DNA from 3 places in the Priestia sp. TSO9 genome. Region 3 is predicted to be linked to each of the others. Evidence: riboswitches for the same ligand, from Rfam matches in the RefSeq annotation. Region 3 holds a riboswitch; each other region holds the start of a gene.
What was found. A riboswitch is a leader RNA that binds a small molecule or an ion and turns the genes downstream of it on or off. The one in region 3 is predicted to bind lysine.

Region 1: linked by a shared signal. The riboswitch ahead of lysA (diaminopimelate decarboxylase) and the one ahead of LJC66_RS12895 (amino acid permease) in region 3 are both predicted to bind lysine.
Region 2: linked by a shared signal. The riboswitch ahead of LJC66_RS23990 (aspartate kinase) and the one ahead of LJC66_RS12895 (amino acid permease) in region 3 are both predicted to bind lysine.

The regions. Positions count from the first base shown of each region.
Region 1 covers NZ_JAJEKD010000013.1:725,214-733,330, forward strand. The annotation lists gene LJC66_RS11870 (hypothetical protein) at 1-158, opposite strand, end outside; gene LJC66_RS27745 (hypothetical protein) at 309-443, opposite strand; gene LJC66_RS11875 (dicarboxylate/amino acid:cation symporter) at 581-1,843, opposite strand; gene lysA (diaminopimelate decarboxylase) at 1,896-3,224, opposite strand; lysine riboswitch at 3,370-3,552, opposite strand; gene LJC66_RS11885 (CBO0543 family protein) at 3,619-4,131, opposite strand; gene LJC66_RS11890 (NAD(P)/FAD-dependent oxidoreductase) at 4,467-5,585, shown strand; gene LJC66_RS11895 (YckD family protein) at 5,659-5,973, shown strand; gene LJC66_RS11900 (PAS domain-containing sensor histidine kinase) at 6,127-7,851, shown strand; gene LJC66_RS11905 (DUF1292 domain-containing protein) at 7,939-8,117, shown strand, end outside.
Region 2 covers NZ_JAJEKD010000015.1:1,693,096-1,701,212, forward strand. The annotation lists gene LJC66_RS23965 (acyl-CoA thioesterase) at 1-298, opposite strand, end outside; gene sdhB (succinate dehydrogenase iron-sulfur subunit) at 362-1,135, opposite strand; gene sdhA (succinate dehydrogenase flavoprotein subunit) at 1,139-2,926, opposite strand; gene LJC66_RS23980 (succinate dehydrogenase cytochrome b558 subunit) at 2,956-3,564, opposite strand; gene LJC66_RS23985 (YslB family protein) at 4,054-4,581, shown strand; gene LJC66_RS23990 (aspartate kinase) at 4,632-5,864, opposite strand; lysine riboswitch at 6,006-6,183, opposite strand; gene uvrC (excinuclease ABC subunit UvrC) at 6,249-8,015, opposite strand.
Region 3 covers NZ_JAJEKD010000013.1:926,251-934,367, reverse strand. The annotation lists gene parC (DNA topoisomerase IV subunit A) at 1-448, shown strand, start outside; gene LJC66_RS12930 (alpha/beta fold hydrolase) at 661-1,482, shown strand; gene LJC66_RS12925 (LysE family transporter) at 1,468-2,109, opposite strand; gene LJC66_RS12920 (YqcI/YcgG family protein) at 2,262-3,029, shown strand; gene LJC66_RS12915 (cupin domain-containing protein) at 3,004-3,312, shown strand; gene LJC66_RS12910 (cysteine hydrolase family protein) at 3,334-3,921, shown strand; gene LJC66_RS12905 (GNAT family N-acetyltransferase) at 4,012-4,503, shown strand; gene LJC66_RS12900 (hypothetical protein) at 4,607-4,975, shown strand; gene LJC66_RS12895 (amino acid permease) at 5,011-6,450, opposite strand; lysine riboswitch at 6,553-6,737, opposite strand; TPP riboswitch at 6,912-7,012, shown strand; gene thiT (energy-coupled thiamine transporter ThiT) at 7,045-7,653, shown strand; gene LJC66_RS12885 (ethanolamine ammonia-lyase reactivating factor EutA) at 7,810-8,117, shown strand, end outside.

The sequences.
Region 1 (8,117 bases), 200 kb from region 3:
AAACGAATAATTTTTTTGTAGAGAAACATAGATTTTGCTACTAGCTGATGAGGAATATAAAGATTTTTGCATGTACGTTCGGGCAAAAATGCAAAACTTATCAAAATAACTGAAAGTCCAAAGGCTGCGGCTGTAATCTCTAGCCAAGAAAACATCATATCATTCCTCCTTTTACAAACCTATTAATAGAATATGTAAAAGTTCAAAAGGAGGTTGTACGATAGCCCCATAACGAGCGGGGTTATGAAGTTCTCTCTAAAAATAAAATGACGTTAAAGAACGCAGGCGCTGCGCTCTTTAACGTCATTTTATTTTCGTTCTTCAGCTTGATGCTCTTGTTTGTTTTGCTCAGTGAGACGTTTTTGATGAGCTTTTGTTTCTGCGCTTACGTGATTCGCATCATTCGGTTGATTCTTCTTTGAACCTCCTGCAGCGTTACTCATTAGACGACACCTCCAGTCCGGTTATGAAACATACCTATAGAATGTGCGTATTTACAGACTTTATACACCGCTATCGATATTACTGCACACGAAAAAAGCAAAGGGAGAGTCACTAAACTGTTCCCTTTGCTTTTTTACTAAGCGACTTTATCGGTGGTGATAATTTTGTTAATCCAGTCTTTTCCTTCTGTAAACCTTGTAACAAGCATCGCTGTTACTGTATTTCCCGTACTGTTTAAAAGCGTAGCAGGGGCGTCAATAATTGTGGAAATGACCGCAATAATGGGCAGAACTTCTGGCGAAAATCCATAAATTGTAATGATTAACATTTCGCCAATCATACCGCCTCCAGGGATTGCTCCCATTACGGCTCCAACTAAAAAGGCTACGCCTAAAATGCTCAAAATACTCGTAGCAGACGTCATATCTTTGCCAAACAAACTGAATAAGAAAACAATCTTTAGAATACCACCGATCACAGAACCATCTTTATGCGTGTTTGCTCCTAATGGAATCACCGTTTCAGCGATATCCAGCGGCACACCCATTTTCTTTGTTGCATCTAAATTGACCGGAATAGATGCAGCAGAAGAACAGGTAGCAATAGCGGTGATAGAAGGAGCAGCTGCATTTTTCCAAAACAGCTTAATTCCTGCTTTACCGCCAGCAATCCATGCATATAGCGTAAAGAAACCGAAATAGTAAACGATTGCAATTAATAAATAAAGAATAAATGCTCTAGCGTACCCTTGTAAGATCTTTGGTCCAAGTTCTCCTACTACAGTAGCAAAATAGCATCCTAAACCAATGGGGGCATAGTACATCACAATTTTAACAACCTTCATCGATACTTCTTGACCCGAAGTCAGAAATTTCGCCATAGGCTGTCCTTTTTCACCGGCCATTGTGGTAGCAATACCGAAGATAACGGCAAAGACAATTAATTGTAAAATATGCTCTTTCGAAAATAACTGAACAAAATCAGGTACAGTAAATGTGCTAACAAGCTGATTTAAAAGCGTCATTTTTTCAGCTGTATTTTCACTGTCACCCATCAATTCTTTAATGGCAGAAGTATCTACATTATGTAGCGGATTGTAAAGTGATGCGCCTAAAAAGCCTAAAACGGCTGAAACAGCAGCAGTGGCGACAAACACAACGGCAATTCCTAGCATAATTTTACCAAGACGTTTCATTTCGTTCATGTTTGCAATCGCCGAAGCCACACTAAAAAAGACAAGGGGAACGATAATCATGAACATCAAATTAAGAAACAAATCACCAAAGGGCTTCACGACTGCCACATCGGGTCCAATAGCATATCCTGCTATCCCGCCAATTAAAATAGCGAGAAGCAGAATAAGCGATGATCTGTACGTTTTAAATACACTTAAAACCATAGTTAGATTTCCTCCAAACAACAATAGCTTCTTTACTACGCAAGAACAGCTATTATTTGCTCATTGCATACGTAGTAACGACTGGCTTTACATCTTTACGCACCAAATCTTCGTATGTTTCTCGCTCTACAGCAAGACGAGCTTCTCCATTTTTCACAAATACAACAGCAGGGCGCGGAATACGGTTGTAATTGCTAGCCATTGAATAGTTGTAGGCACCTGTAGAGGACACTGCTAATAAATCTCCTTGATTAACGCGCGGCAAGTCAATATCCCAAATAAGCATATCTCCTGATTCACAGCATTTACCCGCAATTGATACTGTTTCATCTTTTTTATCCGTCACTCTATTAGCCAAGACAGCTTCATGTTTTGCATCGTAAAGAGCAGGACGGATATTATCAGTCATACCGCCGTCAATTCCTACGTATTTGCGTACACCTGGAATCTCCTTCGTTGATCCAATTGTATAAAGCGTTGTACCTGCTTCTCCTACGATGCTTCTTCCAGGCTCAATCCAGACTTCTGGAAGGGTATAATTCTGTTCAGTTAACGTGCGGCTTAGCTTTTCTGTCAGTGCATCTACATAATACTCAACTGGAAGAGGAGAGTCGCTTTCGGTATAACGAATACCAAAACCACCACCTACGTTTAAAACTTTTACTTCAAATTCCATTTTATCACGAATGCTGAATAAGAAATCAGTTAAAATATCAATGGCGCGAGAAAAACCATCTACTTCAAAAATTTGCGAACCAATATGACAATGAATGCCTAAAAGATCGTAGTAAGGCTTTTCTAACGCAAAACTTACCGCTTTCATGGCTTGGTCATTGGAAAGACCAAATCCAAATTTTGAGTCTTCCTGTCCGGTCATAATATACTCATGTGTATGGGCTTCAATCCCTGGAGTAACACGCAGAAGAATAGATGCTTTCTGTTTGCGCTCAGCTGCTAAGGCATGCAAAACTTCAAGTTCGGTAAAGTTATCAACAACAAAACAGCCAATATTCGCATCAAGAGCCATTTCTATTTCTTCAATTGTTTTATTATTTCCGTGAAAATGAATGCGTTCAGCTGGATATCCAGCTTCAAGCGCTGTAAATAATTCGCCTCCTGAGACCACATCTAGTGACATATCAAGCTTCGTTAAAAGGCTAGCCATTTCCATACAAAGAAAGGCTTTCCCTGCATAGGCGATTTGATATGAAAATCCGCTTCTTCGAAAGGCTGAATGGAAGGCCTTGCATTTCGTCTCAATTAATTCTTGATCGTAGATGTATAGGGGAGTGCCGTATTGTTTTTTCAGTTCGACCGTATCGCACTGCCCAATTTCTAAATGATTGCTGCTGTTAATTTTACTCGTTCCATGTAAGTACATAATCCGTATCCCTCCATTTAAATCATTCAACTATAACTTTGAACTTTGATGGTCAGTAGAAAAACACAAAAAAGACCCGTGAAGTGATGTTCACGCGTCTTGGTTTCATAATAATAAAATATTATTACATTCTAGGCATCAACATCTCTTCAATAGCTCTCCACAAACCAAATGGTTTGTGACAGCTCAGCATTTATTCAATACTGAACCAGTATATGAACACAATGGATGTTTATATACTTCGGCACGAAATCCCTTTTACTTATCTTCACAGACTCCATTAGTCTCCAATAAGTGACTCTTGATTTCATGCACCTCTATTCTCAGAGAGGAAAATTATATTTAAATGTAATTTCTATTATATTTCCTTTTCCTCCGTCTAGTCAATGAAAAGTTAAGGCATAGGAATATCAAAAAGAATAAATAAGAAAGCTATGAAGCTGCCAGATAGAACCCAAGCGGCCAGTGCTGTCTTCTGATGGATGACTAAAAGTGAGAACGTGACAATATTGAAGAGAAAAGAACACAGCAGAGACCATCCATAATGATGAGTAATACTGTGATTAACATAAGCAATGAACTCAATCACAGTAAATAAAAGCGCCCACAAAAGAATCCACCACAGCCGGCCGCTTACATGCAGCGGCAGCCTTCCTAAAAAAACCGGTATAACAAACGGATAAATGATTAAGGTTATTCCAAGGGAAACCATTAGGTGATCGGGTAGAAAAAGGTGATCAATACCAACAGGGTGAAATACCCATACGCGGTGATGAAACAGCAGTACTTCATAAAGCAAATTCCCCGTGACCCAAAACAGCAAAGTAGGATAGTATTCTTGATACCTTCGCCACTTGCCAAATAGTAAACCAAGAATGATAAAAAATAATACAAATGAAGATTGCATACGCTCTCCTTAAAATAATGGTTATTTCTTTTTATTTACATATTATAGTGGTTTTATTCTTTCATTTTTTTATTCAGAAACTATAATAAAAAAGCGGTAAGCGCAGTGTTAAATATGGGTGATCACTATTTGTGGTTTGCTTCATCTCACCATAATTCCCGTAAAAGAACTTATTGCGCTTTTGTTTACAATGAAAGGAACTATATGTCAAAGTCAGCAAGACTCAAAAATAAGCTCAAGATAGCTTCGCCTAGTATGTGACTTCTTTTTTTGCTATGCTAAAGTTGCGTACATATAGCATGAGAATATTAGAAGAAAGAAAAGGGTGTTTTGGTATGAAAACATACATCGTAGTTGGAGCTGGGATACTTGGAGCTTCTACAGCATATCATTTAGCAAAAGCAGGAGCAGATGTGACATTGGTAGATCGCAAGGATGCTGGTCAAGCTACTGATGCAGCAGCAGGAATTGTTTGTCCATGGCTTTCGCAGCGTCGTAATAAAGCATGGTACCGCTTAGCAAAAGGCGGCGCCAAGTACTATCAAACATTAATTCAGCAATTAGAAGAAGATGGAGAAACGGATACGGGATATAAGCAAGTGGGAGCAATTAGCTTACATACTGATGAACAAAAGCTTAAAAAAATGGAAGAACGAGCATATAAACGTCGGGAAGAAGCTCCCGAAATAGGCGAGATTACACGTTTATCCGCCAAAGAAACACAGGCTTTGTTTCCGGTTCTTTCGGAAGAATACAGTTCAGTTCATATTAGTGGAGCCGCTCGCGTTAACGGAAGAGCTCTTCGAAACGCACTTGTGAATGCAGCGAAGAAAAACGGTGCAAAAATAATAGAAGGAAACGCAGAACTTCTTTATGAAAATAATCAAGTAACGGGCGTTGCCGTAAATGGGCAAACCCTTCTAGCAACTACAACAATCGTGACAGCAGGAGCGTGGGCAAATCAATTACTAGAGCCTCTTGGAGTGAAATTTTTAGCAAGCTTTCAAAAAGCGCAAATTGTCCACTTGCACCTTCCAGATTTAGATACAAAAAACTGGCCCGTTGTGATGCCTCCAAGCGACCAATATATTCTTTCGTTTGAACAAGGTCAAATTGTCATTGGAGCAACACATGAAAACGACACGGGTTATGACTTGCGAGTAACTGCTGGGGGGCTTCATGAGATTTTTTCAAAGGCCTTATCAATTGCACCCGGCTTAACAGAAAGCACAGTCTTAGAAACAAGGGTAGGGTTTCGACCATTTACTCCAGGCTTCTTGCCAGTCATTGGAGCTCTTCCGGCTTACGAAGGAATACTAGTAGCCAATGGTCTTGGAGCTTCAGGCTTAACGTCGGGTCCTTATCTTGGTTCAGAGCTTGCTAAATTAGCACTTGAAATGGAAATGGAAATTGATCTTAGCGACTATGATTTAAGAGGAACTATCGAGTCTTAAGTAAACAGAATGAATGAAAACAAATAGAGGTTCGCAAACTATAACTACTATATGATGAAAGGAAGTAGATTGTTTGCGAAAGATTATGATAAGTGCAGCAGCAGCTTTTTTACTTATGAGCGCGACGCCTGTATTAGCGGAAAACCATCCTCAGCCAGAAACAAAAGACGTGCAGCTGACATCTCAGCAAAAGCAGGAATTGTCCGTGCTGTACAAAGAAATACTAGCAAAAAAGAAAGAAATACTTTCAAAATATGTGGAGTATGGCGTGTTAAGCAAAACGAAGAGTCAAAATATTTCTTCACATATGGAAAATCGCTATCAGCATATGGAGAAAAATGGTTTTGTGCCGAAGCGACACTGTCATAAAATGCATCATTCAAAGTAATTCATATTCACATAAAAAAGCGCCTTTACAGGCGTTTTTTTATGTGAATGAATGGAAAATATCCGCTTCTTTATCTAGTAAATTCTAAAATCCTCATGTAAAATTAAGAGAATGAGAACGAGTAGGAAAGATGCTAGTGAGGGGTAGGTAAATATGAACGAAAATAAAAAAATAGTCCGATTACATGCAGAAAATCATTCAGATGAGGCGCTAGGAATCATATTTGCTTACAAACAAAAAGATGACTATCTTGTTTACAGTATGTATCAAGGTGAAAGCGTTCATGAGCAAAAAATCCCTCTGGAAGAATGGGTCTCGTATGAGCATTTTTTCGAAGCACTAAATAAAAAGAAAAAGCTTATGTACGAGCTTCAAATAAATGATAAACGCTATGTAGTAAACTTAACCCCTTTATCTTACACAGAAAAGCCTGAAATCATGGGACATTGCGTGAATATAACTAGTTATCAGGAGAAAAAAGAACAGATTCAGCCTTTTATTTATCATAACGCAGATGCTGTTGCTGTCGTTGACTTAGAAGGTAAAACGCTTCAAGTGAACCCTGCGTTTGAGAATACATTTGGCTGGACGTTTGAAGAAATTTATCAAAAGCCTCTTCCGATTATACCTTCGTTTTTAAAGGAGCCAGTGTGGGAACTTCATAAGACCATTCAATCAGGTGAATCGAAAACGGAATTTGAGACGGTCAGACAGCATAAAGACGGTCATTTAATTAATGTAAGCGTCACACTATTCCGCGTTAAAAATATGAATGATTGGCCGCTATGCATTGCTTTTGTCTATCGAGATATAACATCACGCAAGCAGGCCGAAACGGCTTTAAAAGAAAGTGAAGAACGCTACCGAAGCTTGATTGAGTTATCGCCGGAAGCGATTATCGTTCATAGTGAAGGTAAAATTGATTACATCAACCCTGCAGGAGCTAAAGCGCTAGGATACAAAAGTCCTCAAGACGTATTAGGAGCTTGTGTTTATCAGTTTGTTCACCCTGATTACTATGATGTTGTAAAACAGCGAATTTATCGAATGAAAACAGAAAATAAATCTGTAGACCTACAGGAAGAAAAGTTTATTCATAAAGACGGTCATACGATTGATGCCGAAACCATTGCCTTTCCTATTCCCTATATGGGAAAGCAGGCCATTCAAGTTTTGTTTCGTGATATTACAGAACGTAAAAAAACTGAAAAATTGCTGCGTGAATCCGCTCAGCTTTCCTTAGTCGGACAGTTAGCGGCTGGTATTGCTCACGAAATTCGAAACCCTCTGACGGCGGTAAAAGGATTTATGCAGTTATTAAAAGAAACGAGCGGTCAGCCTTACTATGTAGAAATGATAAATCATGAGTTAGACAGAATTGAATTGATTACCGATGAGTTCTTGAGTCTTGCAAAGCCTCAAGCGAAAACCTACAGGGACAAACATGTCCAAGATATTTTAGAGAATACTTTAAAGCTAGCTGAGGTGCAGGGGATTACAGAGAAAATTCACGTAAAAAAAGAAATTGATCTTCATCTTCCTCTCGTATTATGCGAAGAAAATCAGTTGAAACAGGTGTTTAGTAATATATTTAAAAATGCAGTCGAATCTATGCCAAGTGGAGGAACCGTAACGATTCAACTAAAAAGGTTTAATCAGGAGAACCTTGTTGTCCGGTTTAGCGACGAGGGGCCAGGCATCACGCAGGAAAGAATGCAGCATTTAGGAAAACCTTTTTATAGTACCAAAGAGAAAGGAACGGGGCTTGGACTGATGGTGTGCTATAAGATCATTCGAGAACATAGAGGAGAAATTAACTTTGTAAGTGAACTTGGAAAAGGAACTACCGTAGACATTCTTTTGCCTTTTAAAAAGTAGATTCTACTTTTATAAGCATGAAACCTTTTCTAAAGGGGAATACATGTTAGTGAACGAATAATGAGGTTAAAATAAGGAGGGAATAAGATGGAACGCATTGAAACGGGAGAGATTTTTACAATTTTAGATGAAAATGATCAAGAGCAAGATATTGAAGTGCTTGGAAAAATGACGATTGAAGGGCATGATTATATTGCCGTTGCGTTTGTGGAAGAAGTTTTAATTGAAACAGAAGAAGAAATTGATGTTTTCTTTTTGAAAATTGA
Region 2 (8,117 bases), on a different contig from region 3:
CAATTCTATGAGCTTTTACAAAAACAGATAGCACGTTGCCAAAATACACTTGTTTGGCATAATCGCACTGCAAATCAGCCACCACCGGTATCGTTCCCTCATGCTTACTCGTCCACTTTTGCATAAAGCCAATATGGTGAAAAAATTCCGTACGTATTTGTTCAAAATAAACAAAAGGAACCGTATTATTTAAATGCCCAAACATATCTGTTTCTGAAAATCTTACCTTGATCTCCTTCTTAAACGAAAATGACTCTTTCCAATGATCTATGTCTTCAATATACGAAATATTATTCATCTGTATTTCCTCCGTTCGTCATAGACAAAATAAAACCTCTCCGCGTGGAGAGGTTTTGAGTGATTATACTTGATCGCTACCAAAGAAACTTCTGAATGCTTGAATTGTTGTATCGCGGTTCAAAGCTGCGATTGAAGTAGTCAATGGAATTCCTTTTGGACATGATTGAACGCAGTTTTGAGAGTTCCCGCAGTTCGCTAGTCCTCCATCACCCATAATCGTCTCTAAACGTTCTCCTTTATTTAACGCACCGGTTGGATGGGCATTAAACAAGCGAACTTGAGAAAGCGGTGCTGGACCGATGAAGTTTGACTTGTCGTTTACGTTTGGACAAGCTTCTAAGCAAACGCCACATGTCATACATTTGGATAACTCATACGCCCACTGACGTTTCTTTTCAGGCATACGTGGTCCTGGCCCTAGATCGTATGTGCCATCGATTGGAACCCAGGCTTTTACTTTTTTCAGTGAATCAAACATACGGCTGCGGTCTACTTGCAAGTCACGAACCACAGGAAATGTTTTCATTGGCTGTAAGCGAATTGGCTGTTCTAGTTTATCAACAAGAGCCGTACATGACTGACGAGGTTTACCGTTGATGACCATTGAACAGGCTCCGCATACTTCCTCTAAACAGTTCATCTCCCAGTTTATCGGAGCAACCTCTTTACCTGAAGCATCAACAGGGTTACGTCTGATTTCCATCAGTGCTGAAATAACGTTCATATTCGGACGATACGGAATTTCAAACTCCTGATTGTAAGGAGCAGATTCAGCTGAATCTTGACGTGTAATAATGAAGCGCACTGTCTTTTGGACTGTTTGTTGTTCACTCATTGATTAACGAACCCCCTCTTGTTGTTTTTTTGGTTTTTCATCTTTTTTCTTTGTGTAGTCGCGCTTACGCGGTTTGATTAACGATACGTCTACCTCTTCATAATGGAAAGAAGGAGCCGTTTTCTTATCCACAAAAGATGCCATTGTTGTTTTTAAGAATTCTTCATCGTTACGATCAGGGAAATCTGGCTTATAATGAGCACCGCGACTTTCGTTACGGTTGTAAGCTCCTAGCGTTACAACACGTGAAAGCTGAAGCATGTTTTGCAGCTGACGAGTAAATGTTGCCGCTTGATTACTCCATTTAGCCGTATCATTAATGTTAATACGATCATAGCGTTCAATTAATTCTTGAATTTTTTCATCTGTTTTTAACAGTTTGTCATTGTATCGTACGACTGTCACGTTGTCAGTCATCCATTCCCCTAGCTCTTTATGAAGAACATATGCATTTTCTGTACCTTGAAGATTCATGATATTGTTCCATTTCTCTTCTTCTTCTTTCACATGACGATCATATACGCTTGAAGAAATAGCATCTGCGCTCTTTTCTAAACCATTGATGTATTCAACCGCTTTAGGACCAGCAACCATCCCACCATAAATAGCTGATAATAATGAGTTTGCTCCTAAACGGTTCGCTCCGTGCTGTGAATAATCACACTCACCAGCTGCGAATAAGCCAGGAATATTTGTCATTTGATCGTAATCCACCCATAAACCGCCCATTGAATAGTGTACGGCTGGGAAAATTTTCATTGGCACCTTGCGCGGATCATCGCCCATGAATTTTTCATAGATTTCGATGATACCTCCAAGTTTAATGTCTAGCTCTTTTGGATCTTTATGTGAAAGGTCCAGATAAACCATGTTCTCTCCGTTAATTCCTAACTTCTGCGCTACGCAGACGTCAAAAATTTCACGAGTTGCAATATCACGAGGTACTAAGTTACCGTATGCAGGATATTTTTCCTCTAAGAAATACCAAGGTTTACCGTCTTTATATGTCCAAACGCGTCCGCCTTCTCCACGAGCAGATTCACTCATAAGACGAAGCTTATCATCTCCTGGGATAGCAGTTGGATGAATTTGAATAAACTCTCCGTTTGAATAGTATGCACCTTGCTGATACACGATAGATGCCGCTGAACCGGTATTAATAACTGAGTTCGTCGATTTTCCAAAAACAATTCCAGGTCCACCTGTAGCCATAATAACCGCGTCAGCTGGGAACGTTTTAATTTCCATTGATTTTAAATTCTGTGCAGAAATTCCGCGACAGCTGCGCTCATCATCAAGAACAGCACCTAAGAATTCCCATCCTTCGTACTTTGTCACAAGTCCGGCAACTTCATAGCGACGAACCTGCTCATCTAATGCATACAATAATTGTTGACCCGTTGTTGCCCCAGCAAAAGCCGTACGGTGATGCTGCGTCCCGCCAAATCGTCTGAAGTCTAACAAACCCTCAGGAGTACGGTTAAACATAACACCCATGCGGTCAAGTAAGTGAATAATACCAGGAGCTGCTTCACACATTGCTTTTACAGGTGGCTGGTTGGCTAAAAAGTCTCCGCCGTACACTGTGTCATCAAAGTGTTCCCATGGTGAATCCCCTTCACCTTTCGTATTTACGGCTCCGTTGATTCCACCTTGCGCGCAAACTGAGTGAGATCTTTTTACCGGAACTAGTGAAAATAAATCTACTTGCTTGCCAGACTCAGCAATTTTTATTGTTGCCATCAAGCCAGCTAAACCGCCACCGACTACGATGATTTTTCCGTTACTCATCGGAACCCCACTCCTTCAAAACCTTAATTTTATGCAAATGCGAATAATGTACGAACACCTACAAATGTAAGTGCTAAGAAGATTGCTAATGTCACATAAGTTGAAATTCTTTGAGAACGTGGTGTTACAGTTAACCCCCAGCTAACTCCAAATGACCATAGACCGTTTGCAAAGTGGAAGATCGTAGATACAACACCAACTATGTAGAATGCAAGCATTGCCGGGTTGCTTAAAATTCGTTCCATCATTTGAAAATCTACTTCTTTTCCAAGCGCAGCTTGTATTCTGGTTTCCCATACGTGCCATGTGATGAAGATAAGTGTGATTACACCTGAAACACGCTGAAGGATAAACATCCAGTTACGGAAAAATCCATAGTTGTTAACGTTTGTTTTAGCAGTGAATGCGATGTAAAGACCGTATATTGCGTGAAAAACGATTGGTAAGAAAATAATGAAAATTTCTAGAGCATAGCGGAAAGGTAAGCTCTCCATGAAGTGAGCTGCTTGATTAAATGATTCTTCTCCCTTTGTCGCGAAATGATTCACAACTAAATGCTGTGTTAAGAAAATCCCGATTGGTATTACCCCAAGTAATGAATGGATTCTCCGATATTGAAACTCTCTGTTTGCCGCCATCTGCGTAGACCCCCCTTAGTTAAATGAACATAGTTTGTGAAGAACTTTCTTACTCCCACTAGACAAATAGATTAATCGTGAATACAGGAAATGAAAACCTTTGCATTTCCTAATAAAGTATGTGACAGGTTAATTTTACTCCCATCGATTAAGAGCGTCAAGGCAAGATGTTTAAATCTTCTATAAAATATAAATTTATAAAATTTTATATTTGTTACCGCTTACTATACTGATGTTACAGATTTTTTCTTTCTATTATAATATTGCTTGCCACAACTAAGTAAGCGTTTACTTTATACTTTTATTGTAAACAAGTTCACAAAACATTTACACAGGTAAAAGTACCCTTTTAAAAGGTATATTATGGATTTTTTATCTTTACATCTAACTCTTTTTACCATAATAAAGATCCTCTTACATTTTATTAAAAAAATGCGTGAGAGGTTTTTTAGATTTGTATATAATAGTAGTAAAGAAAGAGGGGAAAGCATGAGCAATTTACAAACAGAATCACAGCAAGAACTTGAAGAGACGATGGAAACATCAGAACCTAATGTCACAGCTGAAACAGAGAGAACTCTTGATCACGTTTCATATTTCGGATACAGCCTTTTGCGTGACGTGTTAATTCCAGAGCTTCTTGGAGACGAAACAAATACCATTTCATACTGGGCAGGAAAACACCTTGCGCGGAAATACCCGTTAAATACAATGGATGAAATCGTCGCTTTTTTTAAAGCAGCTTCCTGGGGAACACTGACGCTTGCAAAAAAAGATAAATATTCACTAGAGCTTGAGTTATCAGGTGAGGTGGTCAGCAAAAGATTTCAGCAGGAAACTTGTTCGTTTCATCTTGAGTCAGGATTTGTAGCTGAACAGATTCAGCGTCAAAACAACTGCCTAACAGAAGCCTACTTAACACATAAAGAAAAGAACGGAAAAGTGCTGATTTCCGTGCAGTGGGACCGAAAAGATATCTTACCTACCGAAACGCGTGCGGAGCGTTATAAAAAATAGGAAATATGTATATATAAAAGACGTGGAAATACCACGTCTTTTTCTCTTCTTTATACGTGCACTGCTTGCTGCTCTTCTAATTCAAATGCTACGTGAAGCGTCTCAACAGCTTTTACCATATCAGCGTGCGGTACAACTGTAGATACTTTAATTTCAGACGTGCTGACCATCTTCACTTCAATTTTCTCTCCTGCCAGCACTTCAAACATTTCGGCTGCAACGCCTGGATTAGAAATCATGCCAGAGCCGACAATTGATACTTTAGCCAGACTGCTTTCATGTTCAATACGCGTATATCCTAAAGTAGATTTATACTCTTTTAAGACGGCAAGAGCGGCATCTACGTCTACAGTTTTAATAGAAAATGAGATAGAAAGACGATTATTAGCCGTTACGTTTTGAATAATAATGTCCACATTTAACTGTTCTTTTGCTAATGCTGTAAAAATAGTAGAAAGAGTTTGCAACTCTTTGTTTAACCCTTCAATTGTCACTCGTGAAATATTATCTTCAAACGCAATTCCTCTTACGACTAAGTTTTGTTCCATTGAAACTTCCTCCTCAACAATCGTTCCATTCTCGTTTTCTAAGCTTGAACGCACTTCTAGCGGTACCTGATAATTTTTTGCAAACTCAACGGCGCGCGGATGCAGCACCCCTGCTCCCAAATTAGCTAATTCTAACATTTCGTCATATGAAATAGAGTGAAGCTTACGAGCATCTTCTACATAGCGCGGATCTGTCGTAAACACTCCTGTTACGTCTGTATAAATATCACATTTTGCAGCTTTTAATGCTGCGGCAAGAGCTACTGCCGTCGTGTCAGAGCCGCCTCGACCTAATGTTGTAATGCTTCCATCTTCTGAACAGCCTTGGAATCCAGCTACTACTACGATTCGACCTCTATCTAATTGGCTTTGAATACGAGTCGTGTCAATGTGCTGGATTCGTGCATTGCTGTGAACTGCTTCCGTCTGGATACCAGCTTGCCAACCTGTTAGCGAAGTTGCTTCATACCCTTTATATTGAAGAGCCATTGTTAACAGGGAAATCGTTACTTGTTCTCCAGTTGTAAGAAGCATATCCATTTCGCGTTTGCTTGGACTGTCCGTAATATCACTTGCTAATTTCACCAGTGCATCTGTAGTTTTGCCCATTGCCGATACAACAACAACTACTTGGTTACCGCGCTCTGCTTCTTGAATAACACGGTTTGCTACATGTTGGATACGTTCAACAGAACCAACAGATGTTCCACCAAATTTTTGAACGATTAATGCCATAATTTTGTTCATTCCTTTTCAATAAATTTGCATATGCAGGATGATGAGAAGCTAAATTTTTTTACTCAGACAATAAAAAAAGCAATGAGATGAGCTCTCATTGCTTAACGAACGAAAATTATAAAACATAACCGTCCACTGCCGTGAGATAGCTCTCCAAGAATCTACATCTTGACAATCCTACGTTTATTCAACGCAGAACCAGCAATCATTACTATGAGGTAATGTTCACTTCGGCAAATTTCCCTTTCCGCATCATTCATAAGAGCTCATACCCTTCCTGATACGTACTGATTAAATTTGCACCTCTATCTTCACTTCATTTGATGAAGTGTCGTATGAAATTAGTTAATAGCTTATCAAATATTTTCTATTATTTCAAGACTATTTTTGCAATGTTTCATAAATTTTTTCAGCGATGTTTTGAGGAACACCTGAATTTCGAATATCATCAACCGTTGCTTCTTTCAATTTTTTCACCGAACCAAAATACTTTAACAAAGCTTTTTTACGCTTTTCTCCCACTCCCGGAATGTCGTCCAGAACAGACTGAAAAGCGGACTTAGAGCGCACTTGACGGTGGAAGGTAATCGCAAAGCGGTGAACTTCATCTTGAATTCGCTGAAGCAAATAAAATTCTTGACTATTGCGTTCAAGCGGTATGATTTGAGGAGGCTCACCAATCATCAGGTTGGAGGTTCTGTGCTTATCATCTTTGACAAGACCTGCTGTAGGCACTAAAAGTCCCAATTCATTTTCGAGAACGTCCTGTACTGCAGCTAAATGCCCTTTGCCTCCATCTACAACAATTAAATCTGGAAGCGGAAGACCTTCTTTTAACGCTCTGGAATACCGTCTGCGAACGACTTCTCTCATGGAACTGTAATCATCTGGTCCCTTTACGGTCTTAATTTTATATTTGCGATATTCTTTCTTTTCCGGTTTCCCATCAACAAAAACAATCATCGCAGAAACGGGATCTGTCCCTTGAATATTTGAGTTATCAAATGCTTCAATCCGGTAAGGCGCTGCAATTCCAAGCTCTTCTCCTAACCGTTCAACTGCGCCGACCGTGCGCTCTTCATCTCGTTCAATTAAATAGAATTTTTCACCGAGCGCAATTTTTGCATTTTTACACGCAAGTTCTACTAATTCTTTCTTTTTGCCTCGCTTTGGATGCTGAACCTCTACTTCTACTAATTTCTCAGCTAACTCTGCATCAATCGTTGCTGGAACCAGCACTTCTTTTGGCTTAATATTTTTGGCATAAAACTGACCGATAAAAGTTAAGAAATCTTCTTCTGGCTCTTTATAAAAAGGAAACATAGAAACTTCTCGCTCAATTAATTTCCCTTGGCGAATAAAGAAAACTTGAACACACATCCAGCCTTTATCATAAGAATAGCCAAACACATCTCGATTAACAAAATCATTAAACGTTACTTTTTGCTTTTCCATTGTCGCTTCAATATGAGCAATTTGATCTCGATATTCTTTAGCCCGTTCAAAGTCAAGTTCTTCTGAAGCTTTTAACATTTTTTCAGTTAACTCTGTTTTGACATGCTCATATCCACCATTTAAAAACCGCGTGATATTTTCAATAATTTGTTTGTTTTGCTCTTCTTTTACTTCTTTTACGCAAGGAGCTAGACATTGCCCGATATGGTAATACAAACAAGGTCTGTCTGGCATGGTAGAGCACTTTCTTAGTGGATAAATGCGATCAAGAAGCCGCTTGGTTTCATTTGCAGCTTGGACGTTAGGATAAGGACCGAAGTATTTCCCTTTATCTTTTTTTATTTTTCTTGTAATAACAAGGCGGGGCTGTTTTTCAGCTGTAATCTTAATAAAGGGATAGCCCTTATCATCTTTAAGCATAATATTGTATTTTGGATCATGCTTTTTAATTAAATTCATTTCTAAAATAAGCGCTTCTAAATTAGAAGATGTGACGATATATTCAAAGTCGACAATGTCGTTTACAAGTCGAAGCGTCTTTCCGTCATGAGATCCGGTAAAGTAGGAGCGCACTCGATTTTTTAATACTTTTGCTTTTCCTACGTAAATGACCGTTCCATATTTATCTTTCATCAAGTAGCAGCCGGGCTGATCCGGTAAAATAGCCAGCTTTTCTTTTAAATAATCATTCATACTTTTCTCCTTCCTCTTCTCTTACTCTGTCCATCTATACATTCGCTTATGAAGCGTAACCTACATTCTTTCCTGCTTTACAATACATGCACATAAGCCGGA
Region 3 (8,117 bases):
TCGTTCTGGCTACGGACTGCGTTTCCGGGAAGAAGAAATCAATATTGTAGGAACTCGCGCTTCTGGTGTGAAAGGAATTAACTTAAAAGACGATGATTATGTTGTAAGCGGCGTTATCTTCGATGAAGATGAAGCTCTATCAACTGAATTATTTATCGCCACGCAGCGAGGAGCTGTGAAAAAGACAAAAATTACTGAGTTTGAAGAATCAGCACGAGCAAAACGAGGGCTAGTGATGGTCCGAGAACTAAAAGCTAATCCGCATCAAATTGCAAAAGTAAAAGCAATCTCTAAAGAACATTACATGATAGTGGAATCATCTAAAGGTCAAATCGAGCAGGTTGATCCGTCTACAATGCGAGCTAGTGACCGATACAGCAACGGTTCATTCGTATTGGACCAAAGCGAAGCTGGCAATTTAGTTGATGTGTGGCTGGAAGAAAAATAACAAAAAAAGCAGTAAAGTTTTTAAAGCTTTACTGCTTTTTTTACTTTATATTTTTAAATTAAACTATGTTCTAAATAAACAATATAAAAGAATTACTCTACTCCTCATCCCAAATAAACATTATACACATCCTACACAGGCCTATAAGAAACTTTTGAATGTTCCAATTGTCCTAAACATATATATATAAGAACAACTAGGAGGTGTTATACATGAACTATTTTATTCACGTAACTCCTAAGACTAAACTTTTTGTTCGGGATATCGGAAAAGGGGAACCCGTTCTTTTCCTTCACGGGTGGCCTGTTAACGCTAAAATGTACGAATACCAATTTACAACATTGCCGGCCCGAGGTATTCGATGTATCGCTCCTGATCTTCGAGGATTCGGAAAATCAGATGCGCCTTTCACCGGCTATTCTTATAATCAATTAGCGGATGATGTTCGCATGTTAGTAGAAAGATTGGAGCTTAAAAATTATACGCTCGTAGGCTTTTCTATGGGGGGAGCCATTGCCATTCGATATATGAGCAGACATTTAGGATATGGCGTGAAGAAGTTAATTTTATTAGGAGCAGCGGCTCCTAGTTTTATTCAAAAAACTGATTTTCCATATGGACTTCCTTCTGAAGAAGTAAATACAATTATTCAAAATACGTATAGAGATCGTCCTAACATGCTTGAAGAGTTTGGGAAAAAGTTTTTTAATCAGCCAACCAGTTCAGCTTTTAGAGGGTGGTTTCAAGATTTAGGTTTAGAGGCATCCGGTCATGGAACGATTAAAACTGCGGTGTCTTTACGAGACGAAGACTTACGGGAAGATTTAAGTCAAATTTTCGCCGAGACATATATATTACACGGAAAAAAAGATCAAATTTGTCCATTTGATCTTGCAAAAGTTATGAATCGTCATATTTCATTTTCTACACTTCTTCCATTTGAAAATAGTGGACACGGCCTTTTTTATGATGAACGTGAGAAAGTAAATGACACTCTTATTGAACTCATTGCTAAAAGCTCAGCCTATAAGTAAGGATATACACTTAAAACCGAACTGGCAGCCAAATAAAAAAAGTAAAAACCCGGCACCTAACGTAATGAAACGAAGAAGCTTAGGTGTGATAAATTTTCTTGTGAAATGAATGCTGCAGGCAATATTTAAATTCCAAAGAAGGATGCCAAAGATAATAAAGAAACTGTGAAAAAAGACAGATAGCCACGTTTGACTGTGGAGGCTTTCGCTTAAGCTTGACCCAAATACACCAAACCAAAACACAATATTTAAAGGGTTCATAAGAGCAATGAAGAAGCCTGAAAAAAACGATTTATCTCCTTTAATAGAGGGTTTATTTACATCGACTGAAAAGGAACGAGAGACAGCTTGTTTCATACTTTGAAAGCCAACAAATGTGAGCATGACAAAACCAGTTGCATACAGGGAAACAGTAACAGCCTGCATCTGAACAAAAGGCGTTAACCCTATTAAAATGAGGAGCATAAATAAAATGTCGGCCGTCATGCCTCCTAAACCAACTAGCCAAGAAGCCCAAAAACCTTTTGTCAGCCCTTTTTTAATCATCTCTATATTAATTGGACCTACCGGTGCTGCGAGACTAATACCTAGAATTATTTGTTTTATAGCAATCAAAAACCATTCCACAAACACAGCCTCCTTTCTAACTTGTCCAATAGTAGCTTATATATATATAGATTAGAGTTTTATAATTTAGAAGCGACATTTAGTTAAAAATGCTCATAAACTTTCTTTTCTTTAATACACATGTAACGTTGAGTTCCATAAGGAGGGTTTTAATGGCATCAAAAATACTTTTTCGAGCCAATGAGATTTTAGAGTCAACGCATGTCCCGTTTTGGGGAAAAGATGCTTTTCAATATTTCCAAAGCGATATATTATCAGAAGAAAATCCATTTCCTTGTATATTAGGGGTAGAAGGCTTTAAAAAAGATTTACTGCGGTTTTCATTTGTGACTACTCCTTATAACTACCAAGATATTAGGAATGCAGCGTCGGCACTTAGAGAATACATAGATACTTTTAAAACCATAGGTCGCTATACATCCTTTGTGTTATTCTTTAAGCCTGAACATAAAGAACGCTCAATGGAAGAGTACGAAACGATGTTTTGGGATACGCTGACGTTTCTTCATCAAATTGATCAAAAGAAATGGCCGCAAGACATTCCAAAAGATCCAAAAGATCCATTGTGGGAATTTTGCTTTCACGGAGAACCTACTTTTGTCGTCTGTAATACGCCTGCTCATTCTTTACGTAAAAGCCGTAAGAGCAGAGGATTTATGATTACATTTCAGCCTCGATGGGTGTTTGAAGGAATGACAGGAGATTCAAAAATAGGGAAGCACGTACAAAAGGTCGTCCGTGATCGGTTGGAAACATATGATGACGTATCAGCTCATCCTGAATTAGGATGGTATGGACAGCAGGAAAACCGAGAGTGGAAGCAATATTTTTTGCGCGATGATAACAACTATACTACCGGACAGTGTCCGTTTAAATTAAAAAGGAGTGAGCAGCATGGACGTAAAAAAAGCCTCTATTAAAAAAGGAGTTGGCGGAAAGTTTGAAGAAGTAATTAAAGAACTGCTTCCGGCGTATACTGGATACGTTGAAGTACAGCACGATATTGCTTTTCAAACGCACCCATCTCATACCCATCCAACTGATGAAATTCTTCATATACTTGAAGGATCTATTTACTTTACAGTTGAACATGATACGGTTCTATGTCAGGCAGGAGATCGGATACATTTACCGAAACAAACGGTTCATTCGTCAAAAGCCGGATCTGATGGGTGCACATACGTTATTTCCATTTTAAAATAAAGATGAAAGAAGATGATGCTTATGTTACGTTCCCGGCCAGTGCTGCTGCTTATTGATGTACAAGAAGGATTTTATTCACCACAGTGGGGGGAAAGAAACAATCTAGATGCAGAAAAACATATGCTGACACTACTGCAAGCATGGAGGCGCCAAGATTATCCTGTCATTCACGTACAGCATGCATCAGAAAATCCAGATTCTCCTTTACACCCAAGTTCAAAGGGGTTTCAGTTCAAAGAAGGGTTTGGTCCACAAGAAGACGAATACTTAATTCGCAAACACGTGAACAGCTGCTTCATTGGAACAGAGCTAGACAGTTATTTAAAAGCAAATGGCTATGATACGCTTATCTTAATAGGACTAACTACTAATCACTGCGTCTCTACGACTGCCCGCATGGCTGGAAATCTAGGGTACAGGACGTACGTTGTAAACGATGCAACAGCTTGCTTTGATTGTATGTCCTACGATGGAAAAACAAGGCTTCCTGCAGAAGATGTACATACATTCGCACTGTCTTCTTTGCATGAGGAGTTTGCGACGGTCGTTTCTACAAAAGAGACACTTCAAGTTCTTCAAACCTTTCAATATGCTCAAAATCACAACTGATGTGCATGCGCACATCGGTTTTTTATGTAGATTATGTTTATTAAAAGAAGTAAAATAAAGATAATTCTATACTATAAGGAGTTTGTACATATGATCATTCGTTATGCTAAAGAAGAAGATTTACCTATGCTTGTTGAAATTTATAACCAGTCTGTTCAAACAAGTGCTGCTACTTTTGACTTAACGCCTGTAACGGTAGAGCAAAGAAGGAGCTGGTTTAATAATCATATTAGCAATGAACTTTTTCCGCTTATTGTCGCAGAAAAAGATGGGGTAGTAGCGGGCTATGCTTCGCTTTCTTCTTATCGAGATAAAGAGGCGTACATTCAAACGGTAGAGCTATCGATTTATATTGATAAAAACCAGCAGGGACATGGCATTGGAAAAAAGCTTATGAAGCGAATTTTGGAATTAGCTAAAGAACTCAACCATCACGTTGTCATTTCAGGGATTACAAAAGGGAATGATATCAGTATCAAAATGCATGAGCAATTTAATTTTACATTTTGCGGAGAATTTAAAGAAGTAGGCTGGAAATTCGATCAGTGGCAAGATGTTCTTTTTTATCAGCTTATTTTATAAGATGTATGACACCTTTACACATTGCAACGTTTTAGTTTCATGTGTAAAGGTTATTAAAATAATAAGTCGTTTTATTATTTTAATACGAAAGGTGTTAGCTATCATGAATACACATGTTCAATATCAGCATCTAAGAGCTATTCCAAAAAAATGGTCCAAAAAAGAACTGCATATCCAGCTGAATAGAATCAAACACAACTCTGAACTATCTACTATAGCAGCAGATCCGCTTTTTCATCTGTTAGAATGTACTCATTCGGGCCTTCAAACTAAACAAGAAATCATAGACTACATCCAAAGCATTCCAACTCATCAACTTCCATCTTTTGTAACCCATTTAAGCAGGTTAATTCAGCATATTTATTATATAGAAGCTGCTGATTACTGTAGTCGCCCCCTCAAAGGTTATATGCTTGTTATGAAAAATCAGCCCGCCTATATATCTCTTCATTTTGCTGATCAGGTCACATAAAAAAGCTCTCTATTCAAAAGAATAGAGAGCTTTTTTTATTCGTATTTTTTTACTGTTACTTGGCATTCTTTTAACGGAATAAGTTTTGACTTTTTCGTCCATTTGTATCCTAACCAAACAATTAAGAATAAAGGAAGTCCGATATAAGAAACAAGTACACCGTACCAGTCAATCGAATCACCCGTAAACGCCGAATAGTTTTGACCTAAAATGACAACAGCACATAAAATAAAGGCAAAGATAGGACCAAACGGGAAAAGTTTTGCATGATATGGAAGTTCACTCAAATCATGACCTTGGGCAACAAATGCTCTTCTAAAACGATAGTGGCTGATGGCAATTCCTAACCAAGCAATAAAACCAGACATACCAGAAGCGTTAAGTAACCACGTGTATACCGCACCGTCTCCAAAAAATGAAGCACCAAATGCAAGTGTACCGACAAGTGCCGTTGCGATTAAAGCATTAACCGGAACGCCTCGTTTATTTACTTTTGCTAAGAACCTCGGTGCTTTTCCATCTTTCGCTAAGTTCCACAGCATACGCGTAGAAGCATACATACCTGAGTTACCAGCAGATAAAACGGCTGTTAAAATAACGGCATTGATAGCTGATGCTGCAAACGCCAGACCTGCTCGTTCGAATATTAAAGTAAATGGACTTACCCGCACATCATCACTTGCTAATGAATCCGCTGTGTATGGAATAAGCATCCCGATAACAAAAATAGCTAAAATATAAAATAACAAGATGCGCCAGAAGACTTGTTTAACTGCACGAGGAACCGTTTTTTCCGGATCTTCACTTTCTCCAGCTGCGACTCCAAGCAACTCTGTTCCTTGGAATGAAAAACCAGCAGCCATAAAAATACCTAAGACAGTAAAGAATCCACCGTGAATGGGTCCATCACCAAGCGTGAAGTTTTTAAAACCTGGTGCTTCATTGTTAAAGATACCAAAAATCATCATAATACCAATAACTAAAAAGATGATAACCGTTACTACTTTAATTAACGAAAACCAAAATTCAGATTCACCAAATCCTTTTACAGAAAGGTAGTTAAGCCCAAACATAATTAATAAAAACAGGGCACTCCATAAAATAGAAGAAGAGTTTGGGAACCAAAATTTCATAATAAGGGCTCCAGCAGATAATTCAGCTGCAATCGTAATAGCCCAGTTATACCAATAGTTCCAGCCGAGAGCGAAACCAAAGGATGGATCTACAAACCGAGACGCATACGTACTAAACGAACCGGCTTCAGGCATATAAGCTGCGAGCTCCGCTAGGCTGGTCATCAAAAAGTAAACCATGACACCAATGATAGCGTAAGCTAAAAGCGCTCCCCCAGGTCCTGCTGTGTGAATTGCTCCACCACTTGCTAGGAATAAGCCGGTTCCGATGGCTCCTCCTAATGAAATCATCGTTAAGTGGCGAGATTTCAACCCACGTTTTAATTCTTGCTGCTCTTGCATAGATAAATACTCCTTTCGAATGTACGGAAAGAGACGGGATAACATAAAAAAAGCCCGCAGTATATGTGCGCGCTTTTAAATCTGAAAACCGCGTCAACCTTCCGTGAAGATAGCTCTTCACATCACTCGCATGATGTGACAGTTCTGTTCCTGTTCGGAGACAGCCCCAGCTTAAATCAACCGAGAAGTGATCTAAACTTCGGCAATTTTTCCTTTCAAGCAACATCCTCAATGTTCTCTGCATTTCCGTTGCTTTACTATTAAAAACTGCGACCTCTACCTCATCGATTAGGATGAGGGTTTTTTATATTCATTTGACATAAAAGAAGTATACCAAATACTAAAACGATTGTCATTATAAAAAATAGATTCAGAAAATAGAAACATCTTTGAAATCTCTCGAATCTATTTTGTTACATATGATATAATGAATGTTGTCATAATACTACATAAATATCCGAACGTACCACAGGGGGAGCCGCCGTGCTGAGAGTGAACAAATTGTTCAGACCCTTCGAACCTGTTAGTTAACGCTAGCGTAGGAATGTGGGAATAGTAGCATATATTTGCTTACTCCTGTGTAAACCGTTTGATATGAATGATTCAAAAACAGGAGTGAGAAACGTGAATAAAGCATTACCTTTACAGGCTAAAATTGAAATAGCTATTTTTGCAGCATTAGCACTTCTACTTGATCTTTTGCCTTCCATTAAGATTGCAACGGCTGTGAGTATTTCGTTCTCCATGGTGCCCATTTTTATTATGTGCTTTCGCTGGGGAGTAAAAGGCGGGGCTCTATCTGGTCTATTATGGGGGCTTTTACAGTTGGCAACAGGAACGGCTTATATTTTAACAGCGCTGCAAACGTTTATTGAATATATTGTGGCTTTTGCTTTTATAGGTTTTGGAGGTATTTTTTCGCAATCTATTAAAACAAATTTAGCTAACAATAACAGATCAAAAGCTTTTGTTTTGATTGTTTTATCCCTTATTATCGGCAGCTTCGCACGGTATTTCTGGCACTTTATTGCGGGTATTATTTTCTGGGGATCATATGCGCCAAAGGGCATGTCCGCTCTATGGTATTCTTTTTCAATGAACGGGATTTCAATGGTAGGATCACTAATAGCCTGCTTAATCATTCTTTCACTATTAATTCCATCGGCATCAAGAATGATTATAACTAAATCACACTCATCATAAGCAAAAAGACTAAATCTACCAAGATTTAGTCTTTTTTGTCATTTGTCACCTTTGTTTACACAAAAGTGTGTCAGGTTTGATAACATAGTTAGTGAAATATTCAAAAAACTGTTTTATGATAATCACCATATTCAAACGAGATAAGGGATTGATAGCATGCTACAGAAATGGATCACGAGCATAGGTTTAGATATTGGAACAAGCACAACGAAACTGATTGTAAGCAAGCTGTTAATAGCAAATCAACAAAATCAGTTTACGCTGCCAGGCTGTCAAATTATTGATCGTCGCGTAACCTATGCAAGTTCTATCTATACCACCCCTATGCTAAACGATGTTGAAATCGATGTTCAAAGATTAACGGTACTACTAGAACAAGAGTATAAGAATGCAGGAATCTCCTTAGATCAAGTGGAAGCAGGTGCTGTTATCATCACAGGAGAAACGGCCAGAAAGCAAAATGC